Regions from separate parts of the Lactobacillus sp. W8093 genome, predicted to be linked through region 3. Evidence: predicted binding sites of a transcription regulator. Region 3 holds the regulator's gene; each other region holds the start of a gene.
The links. Region 3 encodes HrcA, which represses chaperone genes, less so after heat shock. Its sites were predicted from a motif close to TTAGCACTCNNNNNNNNNGAGTGCTAA; they were not measured.
Positions count from the first base shown of each region.

Region 1: a site for HrcA is predicted at 2,851-2,877, ahead of H3T47_RS03785 (Hsp20/alpha crystallin family protein). Genes of this name have one in related genera too.
Region 2: a site for HrcA is predicted at 2,887-2,913, ahead of H3T47_RS05220 (ATP-dependent Clp protease ATP-binding subunit). Genes of this name have one in related genera too.

Region 1 covers NZ_JACFRL010000004.1:76,046-82,022, forward strand. The annotation lists gene H3T47_RS03765 (CPBP family intramembrane glutamic endopeptidase) at 1-480, opposite strand, end outside; gene H3T47_RS03770 (hypothetical protein) at 568-924, opposite strand; gene H3T47_RS03775 (Y-family DNA polymerase) at 917-2,230, opposite strand; gene greA (transcription elongation factor GreA) at 2,309-2,770, opposite strand; gene H3T47_RS03785 (Hsp20/alpha crystallin family protein) at 2,980-3,402, shown strand; partial or broken gene H3T47_RS09410 (SHOCT domain-containing protein) at 3,850-3,951, shown strand; gene H3T47_RS03795 (C1 family peptidase) at 4,044-5,360, shown strand; gene H3T47_RS03800 (nucleoside hydrolase) at 5,429-5,977, opposite strand, start outside.
Region 2 covers NZ_JACFRL010000006.1:36,889-42,865, reverse strand. The annotation lists gene spxA (transcriptional regulator SpxA) at 1-280, opposite strand, end outside; gene ptsP (phosphoenolpyruvate--protein phosphotransferase) at 485-2,218, opposite strand; gene H3T47_RS05230 (phosphocarrier protein HPr) at 2,218-2,484, opposite strand; gene H3T47_RS05225 (hypothetical protein) at 2,598-2,780, opposite strand; gene H3T47_RS05220 (ATP-dependent Clp protease ATP-binding subunit) at 2,955-5,156, shown strand; gene H3T47_RS05215 (DUF1827 family protein) at 5,285-5,566, shown strand; gene H3T47_RS05210 (hypothetical protein) at 5,750-5,977, shown strand, end outside.
Region 3 covers NZ_JACFRL010000008.1:19,755-25,731, forward strand. The annotation lists gene dnaK (molecular chaperone DnaK) at 1-779, opposite strand, end outside; gene grpE (nucleotide exchange factor GrpE) at 798-1,385, opposite strand; gene hrcA (heat-inducible transcriptional repressor HrcA) at 1,398-2,447, opposite strand; gene ribF (riboflavin biosynthesis protein RibF) at 2,583-3,515, opposite strand; gene truB (tRNA pseudouridine(55) synthase TruB) at 3,534-4,427, opposite strand; gene H3T47_RS06580 (ribosome-binding factor A) at 4,472-4,834, opposite strand; gene infB (translation initiation factor IF-2) at 4,855-5,977, opposite strand, start outside.

The DNA.
Region 1 (5,977 bases), on a different contig from region 3:
AATTGCAGTTGAAACAGTGTTGCTTCTAAAAGCATAGTTAAATAAAAAACCAGTGATTAAAAATTGCTGCAATATCGGCAAAACTACACCAATGGCCACTACTAAAAACCAGTAAGTCGCTACTCCTTCATGGTGTAAATAGACAATTTGAAAATTATATAGTTTAAGCCTGCCATATGATTGGAGCCATGAAACACTAATTCGCAATGCAGTTACCACAACAGTCAGGCTAATAATTAAGCCAAAGTTGCTAAGCCAAGAACCCGCAAAGCTACGGTCAAAAAAACGTTGTTCCCTATTAAAGCGATAAATAAAAAACAATGAAACCATTAATGAGATAGTTGCAAATAAGATTAGATCCCAAATATGAATTGGTGAATTAGCAGTAACTAGCTTAATCACTCCGGCAACCATTAAATAGCTAATAAAATAAATAAGATAGCGTATTAAGTTGCCTTGCCTTGATGCTGGTGTATTCACAAAAATTACCTCTATAATATTATTTACTCTACAAGTTCCATATTATAGCAAAAAAAGTAGCCTAGATAAAATATCAAGGCAGATTTATTAATCTACACTAATATTATTTATATCCTCCAAAGCAATTTTTTGACCAGCAACAATAATGCCGTCTTCACTATAACCACTGACAAAGCCAACAATATCTGCCGGCAACTGATTGTCGTCATTCATAACCTTAAGCTGCAGGTGGACCATGCGGTGATTACCGTACGCCTTGAGTAGCTGCAAACTTATATCTTCTATACTCATAGTATCTTTAGCAGGATGCTTTACGCTGCGCTCTTGCTTATCTTTATTAATTGCCATAGTATGATCACTTAAAAAGAAGCCTTGCCACTTTTTCATTTTACGATCTTGGTAGTTTTTAAAAAAATCTTGGACAATTTTATCAAAATCATTCATAAGCATTTCCACCATTATGTCCGCCAACAAGACTGCTGCGTCTTATCGCCGTTGCCCCTTTAGACAGACTTGAGGCTTTGACTAAACTGGTAAAACCGTATTTTTTCCTGATTTTGTCAACAGTTATATTTATTGTGTGCTTTTTAATTTGCTGCGTCGCGGGAACAAAAAAGGTTAATTGCTGACAATTATCTGGTGCCAAGCGGCTACAATTAACCCCTAAAGCACGTACTGTTTCACCACGCCAGTTTTTACGAAAAAGTGCCAGTATTTCTTCAACCAACAAATCATTATCGTTAGTGGGACAAATTTTTTGCTGCACGTTAAAGCCCTTGCGACTACCATCTTGTTCATACTTAGAAAAGCCAACAAATAAGCTAAGACAGCCAGCTTGTAAACGATGAGCACGTATTCTGGCACCAACCTGTTCGCCAATTTCACGCAAAACTATTTCAATTTCTCGTTGATTTGTGTAATCACGGTTTAAAATCTGCGAATTGCCGTAATTCTTCATTATGGGATAATATTTTTCGCTAATAATGCTGCGATCAACTCCCCAGCTAATCGCAAATAGCTGTTCACCAATTACGCCAAACTCTTTTTTCAAAATTGCCGGATTAGTATGTGCCAGTTCATACATATTATTAATATGTAGGTGATGCAAGCGCCGAGCTATTCTTTTGCCAATCCCCCAAACTTCTTCCAAATCTTTAATTTGCCAAATAGTATCCGGCACATCAATATAATGCCAATAATCAATCATTGAACAGCGGTGCTTGGCTGATATGTCCATTGCCAGTTTAGCTAGCAGGGGATTCTCTCCAATGCCGCAAGTAGTATAAAGGCCTATCTTGTTTTTAATTTCTACTTGCATTTTACGCGCAACCAGATAAGGGTCATCTCCAAACAAACGCCAGGATTTAGTCATATCAATCATGCTTTCATCAATTGAGTAAACATGGATATCTTCATCAGCAGCATACTTTTGAAAAATTGCCAATACCTGCATGCTGCGCTTGATGTATAAATTCATATGTGGCTCTACCAAAATTAAATCTGGTGCTTCTTTTTTCGTAGGTAGATCCCGGACTCTCATGACGTTAGTCAACCCATACTTTTTCTTCGCTAAAGGTGAGGCCGCCATAATTAGACCTGAGCCATAATTTGTATGCGGCTGATGCGAAACAACCGCTAATACAGCTTTCATCGGATTTAATCCTAATTGCAGGGCCTCACAGCTAGCAAAGAATGACTTGTTATCAATCATGAAAATCAAACGGTGCGGCTCATAACGATAATCATACATTGCTTTCACTTCCTATTGCAAACCTGTGTTCGCTAAAATAAATTATACAAACACAAGTTCGAATAATCAAGCGGAAAATTAGTCAATTTTTTCAATAGTAACTTGATATTCACCAGCCGGTGCAGCAACACTGACGGTTTTACCAACTTCTTTTTTCATGATTGCCTGCCCTAACGGCGAATCAAACGCAACTTTTCCAGCAGCAATATCAGCTTCCATACGACCGACAATTTGATATGTTTCAGTTTCTGGGTCATCAGCAAATTTTAGTGTGACTGTCTTGCCCAAATCTACTTTGCCATCAGCCTTTTTTTCAATGATTTCGGCATATTTCAATTGCTTTTCCAAATAACGCAGGCGACTTTGAAGGTGACCTAAATCACGTTTTGCTTCCGTATACTCAGTATTTTCCGATAAGTCACCTAGTGAGCGTGCTTCCTGCAAAATTTTAATTCTTCGCGGTCGGTCCTTTTTCAAATCAGCAATTTCATCTTTAATTTTTTGATAGCCCTGTGGTGTCATTTTTTGATAATAAGCCAAAATATTTTTCTCCTATATTTTTGCTGCTAAAATTATCCACATGCTTAAAGCACTGTAATATTAGCTTTCTTATTTAATTTTTAGCACTCATAAAATAAGAGTGCTAATTATTTCCATTTTAAAAATCTGCATACTATAATAATAAGTGTCAGGAAGAAATGAAAGTCTTCTGATACAAATATATAAATTTTGAAAGGAAGTTTTTTACTATGGCAAATGATATGATGAATCGGCACAATGATTTATTCGATGCGATGAACGATTGGTTTGATCTTCCAAGAAAATTTTTTGACGATAACGAAGTAGCAAAATTAATGCAATCAGATGTTGTTGAAAACGACAAAGAATATGTAATTAAAGTTGATATGCCGGGAATGGATAAAGACAAGATCCACCTTAATTATAATAATGGTATTTTGAGTGTATCAGGCTCAAGAAAGTCTTTCAAAGATATGTCTAAGGACAATAGCATAATTCACCGTGAGAGAAGTGAAGGTCACATTTCACGCAGCTTCAGATTGCCAAATGTGGTTGCAAGTGACATTCACGCCAAATACGATAACGGTGTATTGACTATTACCCTGCCAAAGCAACAAGCTGGTGCAAGTGATAACTCAATTCAAATTGACTAATTGCTTTCAGTCATCAAAATATATTAACTCATTGATATAAGAGAAAGTCTATTTAAATTTATCTGAACTGTTTTTAAAATAAAACTTTTCAGAAACAATAAAATAAGCCAACCAGATTAAGTTCCGGTTGGCTTATTTTGTTTTTACCTGCTTTAAATAGTTTTAATCTAAGAATATCAATAATAATTTAACATAGTTATTCTTGCAGTTCGATTATTACTAATACGCAGTCCACTAGAGCAGAGACCACCTCACCTTTTAATCTTTTTCATTCTCAAGATTATTAACTGCTAAATTCAAATAGCCAATGGCGCAACAAATATTTTTCTTAACGATTTAGATAAAACTGCCGCACCAATTTTAGCAGATGCTATTAAAAGCATGTCGCAGAATTACCAACAAAGTATTCAAAACGATCCAGTACAAAATGCACCAGAAAATACTCAAGATATGATTGCAGCGTTAAAGCAATTAAAAGAGTTAGTTGATGAAGGAATATTAACTGAAGAAGAATTTTCGGCTAAGAAGAAACAAGTTTTAGGATTATAAAGTCAAAGTGGGTTCAGCTATTGAACTCGCTTTTCTTTTAGCTTAAAATATAAAGTAATTTAAAAATAGATTAAAAAAGGAGAATATATTTTATGGCTCATAAACTAACTGTCCAAGAACTGGAAAAGTTTGCGGAAAACTTTAATAAAAATCCGCAAAATCAAGTTGTTGCTCGAGCTGCTCAAAAAAGTGGTGTTTTAACAGCTGCTTACAATGATCGCGTTCAAAGTGAATTGACCCGTGTATTTTCAACCGAACTTGACACAGAAAATGTTACTAATCAACGCCAATCAGGTCGTTGCTGGGAATTTGCTACTTTAAACATTTTACGCCACAATTTTGGCAAAAAATATCACTGTAAGAACTTTACTTTCTCACAAAGCTACAACTTTTTCTGGGATAAAATCGAGCGCGCAAATATTTTTTATGACAATATTTTGGCTACTGCCGATGAGCCGCTTGATTCACGCACCGTTAAAGCTCATTTAGATGGTGCCGGTGAAGATGGTGGTCAATTCCACATGGGAGCTGCTTTGATTGAAAAATATGGCGTTGTGCCTTCTTATGCTATGCCTGAAAGCTTTAACGCCAATAATACTATGGGCTTTGCCAAGGCTTTGGGTGATAAGCTCAAAAAAGATGCGCTAGTCCTACGTAAATTAAAGCAAGACGGTAAAGACGATGAAGTCGAGAAAGCCCGTAAACAATTCCTAAGTGAAGTTTACCAAATGACGGCAATTGCAGTCGGTGAACCACCTAAGAAATTTGATTTGGAATACCGTGATGATGACAAGAAATATCATTTGGACAAAGATTTAACCCCACTAGAATTTTTGCATAAATACATGGGCGATGTTGACTTCAATGATTACGTTGTATTGTCTAATGCACCAGATCATGAATATGATAAGTTATATGGTCTGCCATTTGAAGATAACGTTGAAGGTTCTTATCGCATTAAATTCTTGAATGTGCCGATGGAATACTTGGAAACTGCAGCTGTTAACCAATTAAAAGATGGTGAGGCTGTTTGGTTTGGTAATGATGTTGGTGAACAAAGCGATCGTAAGAAGGGTTATCTTGACAGTGACCTCTATCAATTAAGCGATCTCTTTGGCGTAGACCTTAAGATGTCTAAGGCTGACCGCTTAAGAACTGGTGCTGGTGCCTCAACTCATGCTATGACTTTAGTCGGCGTGGATGAGGACGGCGGTCATGTTCGCCAATGGAAAGTTGAAAACTCTTGGGGTGAAAAGAACGGTGACAAAGGTTTCTTCGTCATGAACAACGACTGGTTTAAAGATTATGTTTACGAAGTTGTTGTTCACAAGAAGTACCTGACTCCAGAACAAGTAGCTATTGCCGAAGGTCCTATTACAGACTTACCAGCTTGGGACTCACTTGCTTAAGCTAAGCTATAACTAATAAAAAGACGAAATTCAAACACGAATTTCGTCTTTTTTGTTACAAATATTAATTACTTACTTCGTAGTAATAATTCATCAAATTTCTTAAAGAATAGCTTTTTATCAGCTTTAGTAACTAAAGTGATTTCCCGACCATTAGGATCATCTTCCATACGGCCAGCAGCTAATCCTTCCGTAATTACTTTTATTTGGTGCTTTTTACTTTCTAAAATCACTTCAGGATAAAGGACACTAATTATAGTTAAAACGTCCCAGAAGTATAACTGGACACTCTTAGTTGGAGGATTAACTAAAAGGCAATAGCCTTGCGCAACTAAATCAGCAGCTGGATATTCACGTAAGCTGGCCCAATGCATTCTTATCTCATCTGTTAGTGGCAGTTCTTCACTGCTTTCAAGACCTACAATTTGTATTGGAATATTAGATTGCAATACTCTTTCAAGTGCAAATGGATCCCAAAAGGTATTCCAGTCTTGTGTACCATCAGCGTTAACTTGAATAACATTACCATGTCCATCAAGCGCTCCACCCATCCAATACAGTTTTTCAATGTTATCTGCAATTTTAGGATTAGTTTCTAAAGCGCGCGCCAAATCTGT
Region 2 (5,977 bases), on a different contig from region 3:
TTGGACGTCTTAAAAGACTTGGATTCTTTTCAACCAAGTCAAGTAGTTGATCGATTGACAAGTCATCAAGATTTACTTTTAATTGTTGAAATGCTCTTGAACGCGTAGAAATAATTTCTTCAGTACCATTTTCGGTCATACGTAAAATTTGTAAAAGCTCTTCTTTAGTTAAAGGCTCAGAAAAAATATTTCTTTCCTTAAAAGGAATGTCATGTTTTTTTAGCCAAGCCTTTGCTTTACGGCATGATGTACAGCTCGGAGATATATATAAATTGACCATATATTTCACGCTCCTTCAGAATTAGTCTTCTAAATTATTATAGCATACTACTTCTTTTTTGTAAGTAGATTTTCCATAACTAACTATAATTTTATGGTAATTTTTAAAAGTGAATATTCTATGACTTTTTTACCAAGAAAGATTAAAGAAATTAAAAAAGGACACATTAAATTTTTATGAATGTATCCTTTTTTTAATCAATATTTATTTGTCCACTTTTTTCATTAAGTCACTAACTAACTGCTCATTTTCTTCAGCAGTTTCTGAAACGTAACAAGCTTTATTAGCTAATTCCTTAATATCATTAGTGTTCAACTTCTTCATTAAACTTCTAATGCGCAAAATTGAAGTAGCACTCATTGAATATTCGTCTAATCCCATTGAAAGCAGGATTGGGAACATTGTACTGTCTCCAGCTGCTTCACCACACATGCCACACCAAATGCCATTTTCATGAGCTGCATCAATTGTGTGCTTAATTAAGCGTAAAACTGATGGGTTGGCTGGTTGGTAAAGATAAGAAACATTATCATTGCCACGGTCGGCAGCCATTGTGTATTGGATCAAGTCATTAGTACCGATTGAGAAGAAATCAACTTCTTTAACAAGTTGATCAGCTAAAACAGCAGCGGCAGGAACTTCAATCATCATTCCAACTTCTAAGTCAGAACCCATTTTAACGCCTTTAGCTGCTAATTTTTCTTGCTCCTCTGCCAAAATTGCTTTAGCCTTGCGTAATTCGCCTAAAGTACCAATCATTGGGAACATAATTCCCAACTTACCATAAGTTGATGCGCGCAAAAGAGCTCTTAGTTGTGTACGGAAGATTTCTTCATTTTGAAGTGAAAGTCTGATAGCACGCACACCCAAGAATGGGTTCATTTCTTCTGGCAAATCCCAGTAATCAAGATGCTTATCGCCACCAATATCCATGGTTCTGATAATAACTTGCTTACCGTGCATTCCTTCAATAACTTCCTTATAGGCTTCAAATTGTTCGTCTTCGGTCGGGAAGTCTTTTGAATCCATATACAAGAACTCAGTTCTGTATAATCCAACGGCTTCAGCACCATTATCGTTTACACCTTGCATATCATTTGGTGTACCAATATTAGCAGCAATTGTGAATTTCTTGCCATCAGCTGTGACAGAAGGTTCATTCTTTAATTTTTCCCATTCAGCCTTTTGCTTTAAGAAATCAGCACTCTTTTGCTTATAATCAGCGATTTGACTATCAGTTGGATCTACAATCACGTCACCATTAAGACCGTTAACTGCAACAGTCTCACCATTTTGAACATCTTTGGTAATAGAATCTGTACCGACAACTGCTGGCAATTCCAAAGAACGTGCCATAATTGCTGAGTGCGCAGTTCTACCACCAATATCAGTTACAAAGCCCTTAACGTATTTCTTATTTAATTGAGCTGTATCACTAGGGGTTAAATCATGAGCAACCACCACAACTTCATGGTCAATAGAAGCTGGATTTGGTAATTCTTTACCCAGTAAGTGAGCCATGATTCTCTTAGAAACATCGCGCACATCAGCTGCACGCTGCTGCATGTATTCGTTATCAGTCATGCCTTCAAAAATTGTAATGAATTTTTGCGCAGTTTCATCAAGAGCAGCTTCACTATTAACCTTCTGCTCCTTAATTTCATTTTCAATTGCACCCGTAAACTCAGGATCATTTAGAATCATTAAGTGAGCTTCAAAGACTTGAGCTTCATCTTCACCTAAACTCTTCTTCGCACTATCGCGAATTTTTTCAACTTCAGCAGTAGAAACTGAAATTGCTTCTTTATAACGAGCTAATTCACTATCAACATCACTAACTGTGGCTTTGGTGAATGAAAGATCTGGTTCAACCAAGAGATAAGCTGGTGCTACAGCAATACCATCACTTGCAGCAATTCCTTTTAATGTCTTGGTCATTATTCAGCCAAACCCTCTTTTTTCATTGTTTCAGAAATAGCATTGATTGCATCTTTTTCATCATCACCATCAGCACTGATAGTAACATCAGCATTCTTACCAACACCAAGTGACATAACACCCATGATTGACTTTAAGTTAACTGATTTACCATTGTATTCCAAGTTGATATCTGAACCAAACTTAGAAGCAGCTTGTACTAGCAATGTAGCTGGACGAGCATGAATACCTGTTTCTGCAACAACATGAAAATCGCGTTTTTCCATTATATATATCTCCTTTGAATTCAAAAAATCAAACCGGTAGTAAATACCTATTCGCCTACTTAGACTATCATTTTTTTGTGAATTAGACAACATAAATGTAACAGTTTACATCATTAAACTTCAGTCTTGGTTTGCGAATAAATTATTTTACCGCCCCTCAAAGCCTTTCCGGTTATATTTTGCCTTTTGCCAAAAGACCTTAATGCAGCTTGAAATTCAAAAGCATTTTGCGGGTCAACTTCATAATGATCAAGTTCCCCATTTGCCAACTGCTCTAAAATTTTTTGATAATCCATTTTACCACCGCTTTTTTTAAACCGATATCATTACAGCAATTTTTTTGATTTTGCCTAGAATTATTTTATCATATTTAAGCTACTTACAAATAATAAGAAATAAGTTTTAGCACTTGATTATTGCGAGTGCTAATTATATAATTTAGTAAATTGATATGAAAGGCGGTAATATAATTGCTTTGTCAAAACTGTCAAAAACGACCAGCCTCCATTCACCTTTTTGCAGAAGTTAATGGACAGCGTCGAGAAATTAATTTATGTGGACAATGTTATCAACAACTTAAACAACAAGGAAATATTAATATGAACAATGACAATAACGGCTTCTTCGGCGATCTCAGCGATTTCTTCAACTATAATGGCAACGCTGGTAACCCAGGGGATCCTAGAATGAGTACTGGTGGTCCGGGCAACGCTAACGGCAATAATGGTGCTGGCGGTGGTCGGTCACTGCTTGATCAGTACGGAACAGATCTAACCGCTCTAGCAAGAAAAGGCAAAATCGATCCAGTAATTGGCCGTGATAAAGAAATTGCGCGCGTGATAGAAATTCTGAACCGCAGAACTAAAAACAACCCAGTCTTAATTGGTGAAGCCGGTGTCGGTAAAACAGCTGTAGTCGAAGGCTTGGCCCAACAAATTGTCGATGGCTCGGTACCTGCCAAGCTGCAAGATAAAAGAATCATATCACTAAATGTAGTTTCATTAGTACAAGGTACTGGTATTCGTGGTCAATTTGAACAGCGTATGCAGCAACTACTTAAAGAAGTACAAGGCCATGATGATATTATTCTCTTTATTGATGAGATTCATGAAATCGTTGGTGCAGGCAATGCCGAAGGCGGAATGGATGCCGGCAACATCATTAAACCTGCCCTCGCTCGTGGTGACTTACAACTTGTTGGCGCTACCACTTTAAAAGAATATCGCGAAATTGAAAAAGATTCTGCTTTAGCCAGACGTTTCCAACCTGTTGATGTCAAAGAACCGTCAGTAGCTGAAACCATCCGTATTTTAAAGGGTATTCAAAAGCGTTACGAAGATTATCATCACGTTCACTATACCGATGATGCGATCAAAGCTGCTGCAGAATTGTCTGAGCGTTACATTCAAGACCGGTTTTTACCTGATAAAGCCATTGACTTACTCGATGAAGCTGGTTCACGAATGAATTTAACCATTCCTTATGTTGATAAAGAAAAAATGAAGGAACGGATTGAAGCAGCGCAAAAATTAAAGCAGGAATCATTAAAGAATGAAGACTACGAAAAGGCCGCATACTACCGCGACCAAATTGAAAAATATAATAAAATGAAGGATCAAAAAGTTGATCCAGATAAATCTCCGGTAATCACCAGTAAGATTATGAACAAGATTGTCGAAGAAAAGACTGGTATCCCTGTTGGCGATTTGCAAAAGCAGGAAGAAAACCAGTTACAAAACTTGGCACCAAATCTTAAAGCGCATGTTATCGGTCAAGACAAAGCCGTTGACAAGTTGGCGCGGGCAATTCGCCGGAATCGGATCGGTTTTAACAAATCTGGTAGACCAATCGGCTCCTTCCTCTTTGTAGGACCAACGGGAGTTGGTAAAACCGAACTTGCCAAACAACTAGCTAAACAAATGTTTGGTTCAGAAAATGCTTTAATTCGGTTTGATATGTCTGAATACATGGAGTCATACTCTGTTTCTAAATTGATCGGTTCTGCTCCGGGTTATGTTGGTTATGAAGAAGCTGGACAACTTACTGAACGAGTACGTCGTCACCCATACAGCCTAATACTGCTTGACGAAATCGAAAAAGCTGATCCTGCTGTTATGAATTTGTTCTTACAAATACTTGATGACGGTCGTTTAACTGATTCACAGGGAAGAACGGTTTCATTTAAAGATACTATTATCATTATGACTTCTAACGCGGGTCAGGGTATTAAAAATACCAGTGTCGGCTTTACTGCTGAAAATGCTAATGATAAGCCTGATTCAGCAAGAAGTTCAATGAGCCAGTTCTTTAAGCCGGAATTTCTCAACCGTCTGGATGATGTAATCGAATTTAACGAATTAACTAAGGAAGACTTAGTAAAAATTGTCAATTTGATGTTAACAGAAGTCAACGATATGGTTAAAAACCAAGGTTTACAGATTACTGTTAGTGATGAAGCAAAGAACAAGTTAGTCGAAGAAGGCTATAATCCTGCTATGGGTGCAAGACCTCTTAGGAGAACTATTCAAGAAGAGATTGAAGACAAAGTAGCAGACTATAAATTGGATCATCCTGCAGCTAAGCACTTATTAGCTAGCGTAGCTGATGGCAAGATTGTGATTAGTAATGATGAAAATACCGGTGATACCGAGGTTAACACCGAAAACAATTAGTTAAATTGATTTTTCACTAAGCATGATTATTGCAAATTATGATAATCATGCTTTTTATTAAAGAAAAAAGTTATGATTAGTTGTATACTAAAATAAAAAAGAGCTACTAGAAGAAACAGGTGAAATCCATGCATTTGATAGATGTAACCAATAGTTATCGGGACCTTGTTCATAGTCAACTAAATACCACTAATGTAAATTATGTTAAAGTATATTCTCTAGGCAATACTTCTGTTATATACACCGAAAGTGATAAAGCTATCGGGATTGTCTTGGAAAATCACAATCGACGCGTCCGTAAAGATGAAACAGACTTTGTAATTGAACGATTAGTTAAACAAAAAAATCCTTCGTATGTTTTAACTTTTGACAAAAGTCAACATGTGATTGAAATTCATATTGATAAATAAAAAAACTGGCATAATGCCAGTTGATATGACCCCCAAATTTAGGACAAATTTGGGGGTTATTTTTATGTCTAAATTATCTAAACAAGATAAATTGAAATCTATCATGTTTGGCATGATTATCAAATCGACCCTACTGAGTTAAGTCAGCGTTATTAGGTTGGCAGATCTAATATTGGTTATTTGTTGGCTTTAATTGACCGTCACGGTCTAGCCGTTTTAGATCAACCTTTCACTGCTTATACAAGTAATTTTAAAAAGCAGGCTCTTAGGCGACTCATAGTTAACCATGAGTCCCTTTATCACGTAGCACTAGATTTAGGTTTAAAAAGCCGTGGCATCCACCAGTCCATACCGCGCAAAGGCAACGGACTGATAGTAGGCTTTCTTTGGCACCTTAAAGTGGAATATGTT
Region 3 (5,977 bases):
CCAGCAGAAATGAATGGTAATGAAATATGAGTTGAAGATACACCAGAAAGATCTTTCTTAGCCTTTTCAGCAGCATCCTTTAACCTTTGTAAAGCCATTTTATCTTTAGAAAGGTCAACACCGTTTTCATCTTTAAAGTTCTTAATCAACCAATCAATAATCTTGTTATCGAAGTCGTCACCACCAAGGTGAGTATCACCATTAGTTGAAAGAACTTGGAATACACCGTCACCTAATTGCAAAACGGAAACATCAAAAGTACCACCACCAAGGTCGTAAACTAAAACTTTTTCGTCTTCAGCATCTTTGTCAAGACCATAAGCAAGGGAAGATGCAGTAGGTTCGTTAATGATTCTCTTAACATCAAGGCCAGCAATTTTACCAGCATCCTTAGTAGCTTGACGTTGGGCGTCATTAAAGTATGCAGGAACTGTAATAACGGCTTCTGTTACTTTTTCACCTAAATAATCCTCGGAGAATTTCTTGATATACTGCAAGATCATTGCTGAAATTTCTTGCGGAGTGTACGCTTTATCTCCAATCTTTACCTTATAATCAGCTTCACCCATGTGGCGCTTAATTGAAGAAATAGTATTAGGATTGGTAATTGCTTGTCTCTTAGCAACTTCACCGACTTGAATTTCTCCATCCTTGAAAGCTACTACTGAAGGAGTTGTCCGATTTCCTTCTGGGTTAGTAATAATTTTTGGTTCCTTACCCTCAAGAACAGCAACCGCTGAGTTGGTAGTTCCGAGGTCAATTCCGATAACTTTTGACATTGATATGCTTCCTTTCAATTATTGTGCTACAACAACCATTGCTGGTCTTAAAGTACGATCTTTGTATAAATAACCTTTTTGCAAAACTCGCACAACATGATCTTTTTGATCGTCATTTTCAGCCGCAACTGTTTGAACAGCTTGGTGTAAATTAGGATCAAATTTTACACCTTCAGCTGTAATTTCACTAATTCCGTGATCTTTCATCGCTTTAACCAGTGAATCAAGGGTCATTTGTACACCCTTTTTAAGTTGCTTTGATGCTTCGTCATCAACTTTGGTAGCTAAAGCTCTTTCTAAATTGTCCATTGCTGGCAGAACATCTTTGGCTAAAGACTGTGATTCATATTTAATAAGCTGCGCTCTCTCGTTATTATAACGGTTTTGCATATTTTGCATTTCTGCTTGACTGCGCAAGAACTTATCTTCAAGATCATCTTTTTCCGCCTGTAACTTAGTCAATTTTTCTTTAATTTTTGTTTCTGAAGTTTCAGGCTTCGTTTTCTTGTTAGCCTCAGATTTTGAATCTGTTTTTGGTGACTGGGTTTTTTCAGAATGACGTTGATTTTCATCTACGTCTTTTTTGGTTTTTTCTTCCTTACTCAAGGCTAACCTCCTTTATTTAAATCTACCATAATATTCAAGCAACTTTTTTGCTAACTCGTTTCTAAAGTATTCAAGGAGTCCTATTACTTGTGAATATGGCATGTTATCAGGTCCAAGTAAAGCTATTATGCCTTTGCCATGTGAGCCGACACTGTACTCAGCTGTAAGCAGACTGTAATCTTTTAACAAGTCATTTGAAAGTTCAGAGCCTAAACTTACTTTTACTGGGTACCTATCACTTTTTAAACTTGTTTCACTATTCAAAATACTTGAAATCAAATCATTGTGCTCAATCAACTCATATAATGAACGTAAATTAGAAACATCGCTTAAAGAAATATTATTGAGCAAATTAATCTGACCATCAACGTACATTTGCTCACTAGCAGCATCACTAATAACATCTTTTACCAATTCAATTAATTCGGCAACATGACTAACTTTAAGTTTTTTACCTAAAGTTTGTTCCAGAAATTCAGGTGTCACTTCGCTTAAAGTTTTACCTGCCAATTCATCGTTAATCATTCGAACGGCACGTTCAATCTCATCACCATGAACATTATATGGTAATGTATAGACTTGATTATGAACATCACCGTCACTAGTTGCTAGAATGGCCATTATTTGTCTACTAAAAAGCGGGACTATCCTAAACCCAGAAATAGTTAAATCACTATTTTCAGGTCCTTCCGCAAAAGCAGTGTAATTAGTTAAATCAGACAAAATTTTGGCAGCTTCCTGCACAATGTCATTTACCTGATGAAATGGCTGATCTAGCTGATTAATGATTCTCTTATAAACAGAAGAAGATATTTGTAAGGGCTCTACCAATTTATCAAGGTAGTACCTGTACCCTTCAGTAGAAGGAACACGACCACTTGACAAATGGGTTTTTTCGATTAAGCCCTTTTCTTCTAAAACTGCCATTTCATTGCGAATTGTTGCGCTCGAAACTTTAATTGGCAACTGATTCATGACTGTTTTTGAACCAACAGGATCATGTGTCTGCGTGAAATCATTGATAATTGTTTTTAAAATTAATTCTTGACGTTCGGTCAACATAAATATCGCCCTCACTTTTAGCACTCAATCTTCTCAGGTGCTAACAATTATTATGATACTAGCTTTTAGCAGAATGTCAAGCTGAGTGCTAACTTTTTTATTAAAAACCGTTATCTTTTAAGTCTGATAATATAATTACTTATGATTTGCAAAATAATTTTTAATTTCTGACTCGTCCTGACTCATCTGCTCTTTTAATTCCTTCAAACTATCAAACTTAATTTCGCCACGGGTATACTTATACCATTTAATTAGCATTTCCTCATCATAAGCTTCTTGATCAAAACCAAATAAATTTGATTCAATATATAGTTTTTGACCATCATTGATAGTGACATTATAACCAACACTTGTCATAGAGTCATACCATTTCCCTCTAATCTTAGTTTTGGTGGCATAAACTCCTACTTTAGGGACTACTTTTTTGGGCTTCCAAATTAAATTTGCCGTTGGATAGCCTAATTTATGACCATTGCGCAGCCCATGTCCAATATAGCCAGACATTAGATAAGGAAAACCTAACAATTTAGCTGCTAATTCCATTTCTCCAGCACTGATCGCTTTTTTTATTTCTGTTGAACCAATTTTTTCTCCGTCATAAGACTGTTTCGGGACATCAACTATAGCAAATCTGCCTTGAGCAAATTCAGGGAAGTTTTTCATATTGGCTATATTTTTGGGCCCATAGGTATAGTCAAAGCCGGCAACGACAGTATCAGTGCGCAATTTAACAATGATTTCGTCCACAAATTCTTGTGGCGTCAGCTGGCAAAATGCGTTATTAAAGTGCATTACTAATAAATAATCGACATTAAGCTTTTGCATTTTATATGCCTTTTCCGACAAGGTATCAATGTAGGTAACGTTTTTATTTTGATAAATTTCTTTGGGGTGGCGATCAAACGTCATCACAACAAGAGGTAAATGTTTTGCTTGTGCCTTTTTTTTAGCAGCTTCTATTATTTCTTGGTGTCCCCGATGAACGCCGTCGAAAAAACCCAAAGCAAGAACTATTTTCTGGGGGAAGATATTTTTCTTAATGGGATATGTTAAATGGATTATTTCCATAATAAGACCTTCATTCACTTATTCATTTTGTAAAAGCATTAAATAAGGGCGATACATGGTACCATCTTTCTGATAAATTGCCTTAACGCTATTATTGTACCGTAATGCCACCTTTTTTGCATTCGTTTTCAAGGAAATAGCAGCGCCATTTTTGACCTTAGTCCAATCCGTTTCACCGAGATCAGAGTGACTATAGTCCTTGAAAAAAGCATCTAATGGCTGAATAAATTCAGTGACGTGTTCAGGATGCTCAATTATTGTAGACAATTTAACTGCCTGCTCCAAATCAAAACCCGAACTTGCTGTACGTCTTAAAGTCTTCATCACTGCTGGTACACCCAGCTTAGTTCCCAGATCATTAACTAATGACCTTACATACGTACCCTTACTACATTCTATTTGAAAACTAAAAGTTTCTTGTCCTTTTTCGTCATCAAAAAATGGTTCACGTTCAAGTTCATAATTAGTGATATGCACTTTTCTCTTAGGTCGCTCAACACTTATGCCGGCTCTGGCATATTCATAGAGATGTTTCCCATTCACTCTCACCGCAGAGTAGATTGGCGGCACTTGCTCGATTTCTCCGATAAATTCCTGCATTGCTTTTTTAATTTCCGTTGCCGCAATTTTTTGAGTGAGTTTCTGAGAGCTTAATATTTTCCCACTAGTGTCACAACTATCAGTAGAAAATCCTAAAATTCCTTGCCCAACATATTTTTTATTTTGTTGATGCATTAGTTCAATTAATTTTGTAGCCTGGCCAATTGCAATGGGCAATACACCTGTGACATCTGGATCAAGAGTCCCAGCATGACCAATTTTTTTAATGTGCAACACCTTGCGTAAATGATAGACAACATCTGCACTCGTCATGCCCTGATCTTTATCTATCACTAAAATACCGTTTATCATTATGTTTACCTTAACCATGAAAAAAGCGCCCAACAGCGCTTTTCTTACTTATTACGATTTGCATCCTGCTTTTTTACTTCAGCGATCAATTGATCAATTTTACTACCATATTTAACCGAATTATCTCTTTTAAAAATCAGCTCCGGAACTTTGTAAACAGTTAGGACTTGACCTAAAAGGTGTCTCATCATTCCTTTAGCCTTATTCAATCCGGCAGCAGCTTCTTCTTCTTTTTTAGAATCTTCTGTAAGAATGCTGTAGTAGACGGTAGCGTAAGACAGATCATTAGTACATTCAACCGCTGTGATTGTAACATCATTAACTCGTGGATCACGAATATTTTTGCGCAAAATTTTCGTTAATTCACGGAGGATTTCTCCTTCAACACGACCAATTCTGTGTTTCATGTTTTTCCTCCTAGTTAATCTTACTCAGGTTTAACTTCCTGCTTTTCAACCGCTTCTAATTCATCACCAATTTTAATATCATTATAGTTCTCGATGGTTAGACCACAGTCAAAACCTTGTTTGACAACTTTGGCATCATCTTTAAACCGTTTTAGAGAAGCCACTTTACCAGTATAGATAACTACACCATCACGAATTAGGTTAACTGTAGAATCTTTAGAAACATAGCCTGAGTCCACAAAAGCACCGGCAATTGTTCCTACTTTAGAAACCTTCCAAGTCTCGCGTACTGTTAAATTACCGACAACCTTATCTTCATAAGTTGGCTCAAGCATACCCTTCATGGCAGCCTTGACATCATCAATAGCTTTATAAATTATACTGTAAAGACGAATATCAACGCCATCGGCTTCTGCTTGTGACTTGGCAGTAGCTGTAGGTCTGACGTTAAAGCCGATGATGAACGCATTTGAGGCACCTGCTAAAGTAACATCTGATTCGTTAACCGCACCAACGCCGGCATGAATAATATTAACACGAACACCTTCAACTTCGATCTTTTCAAGTGACTGTTGCAATGCTTCAGCTGAACCTTGTACGTCAGCCTTTAAGACAACGTCAACTTCTTTCATGTTTTCTTTCTTCATGGTGTCAAACAAATTATCAAGGGTAACATGCTGTACATTTTCACGGGATTGTTGCAATGCCTGTTGTGCCCTTTGCTCACCGACACTTCTTGCCGTCTTTTCATCGTCAAAGACTACAATTTTATCAGCTGATTCAGGCACATCGTTCAAACCAGTAATTTCTACTGGCATTGAAGGAGTAGCTTTTTCAACTTGGCGTCCGCGATCATTAGTCATCACTCTGACACGACCAAAGCGATTACCAACAACAATAGGATCACCTACTTTTAGAGTTCCTTGTTGAACCAGAAGGTCGGCAACAGGCCCCCGGCCACGAGAAAGTCGTGCTTCAATAACTGTTCCGATTGCTTTTTGTTTAGGATCGGCTTGCAATTCCATAACGTCGGCTTGCAATAAGATCATTTGCAGCAATTCATCAACATTTTCACCTGTTTTAGCAGAAATATTGACAAAAATAGTGTCTCCACCATAACTTTCAGGAATTAAATTGTATTTC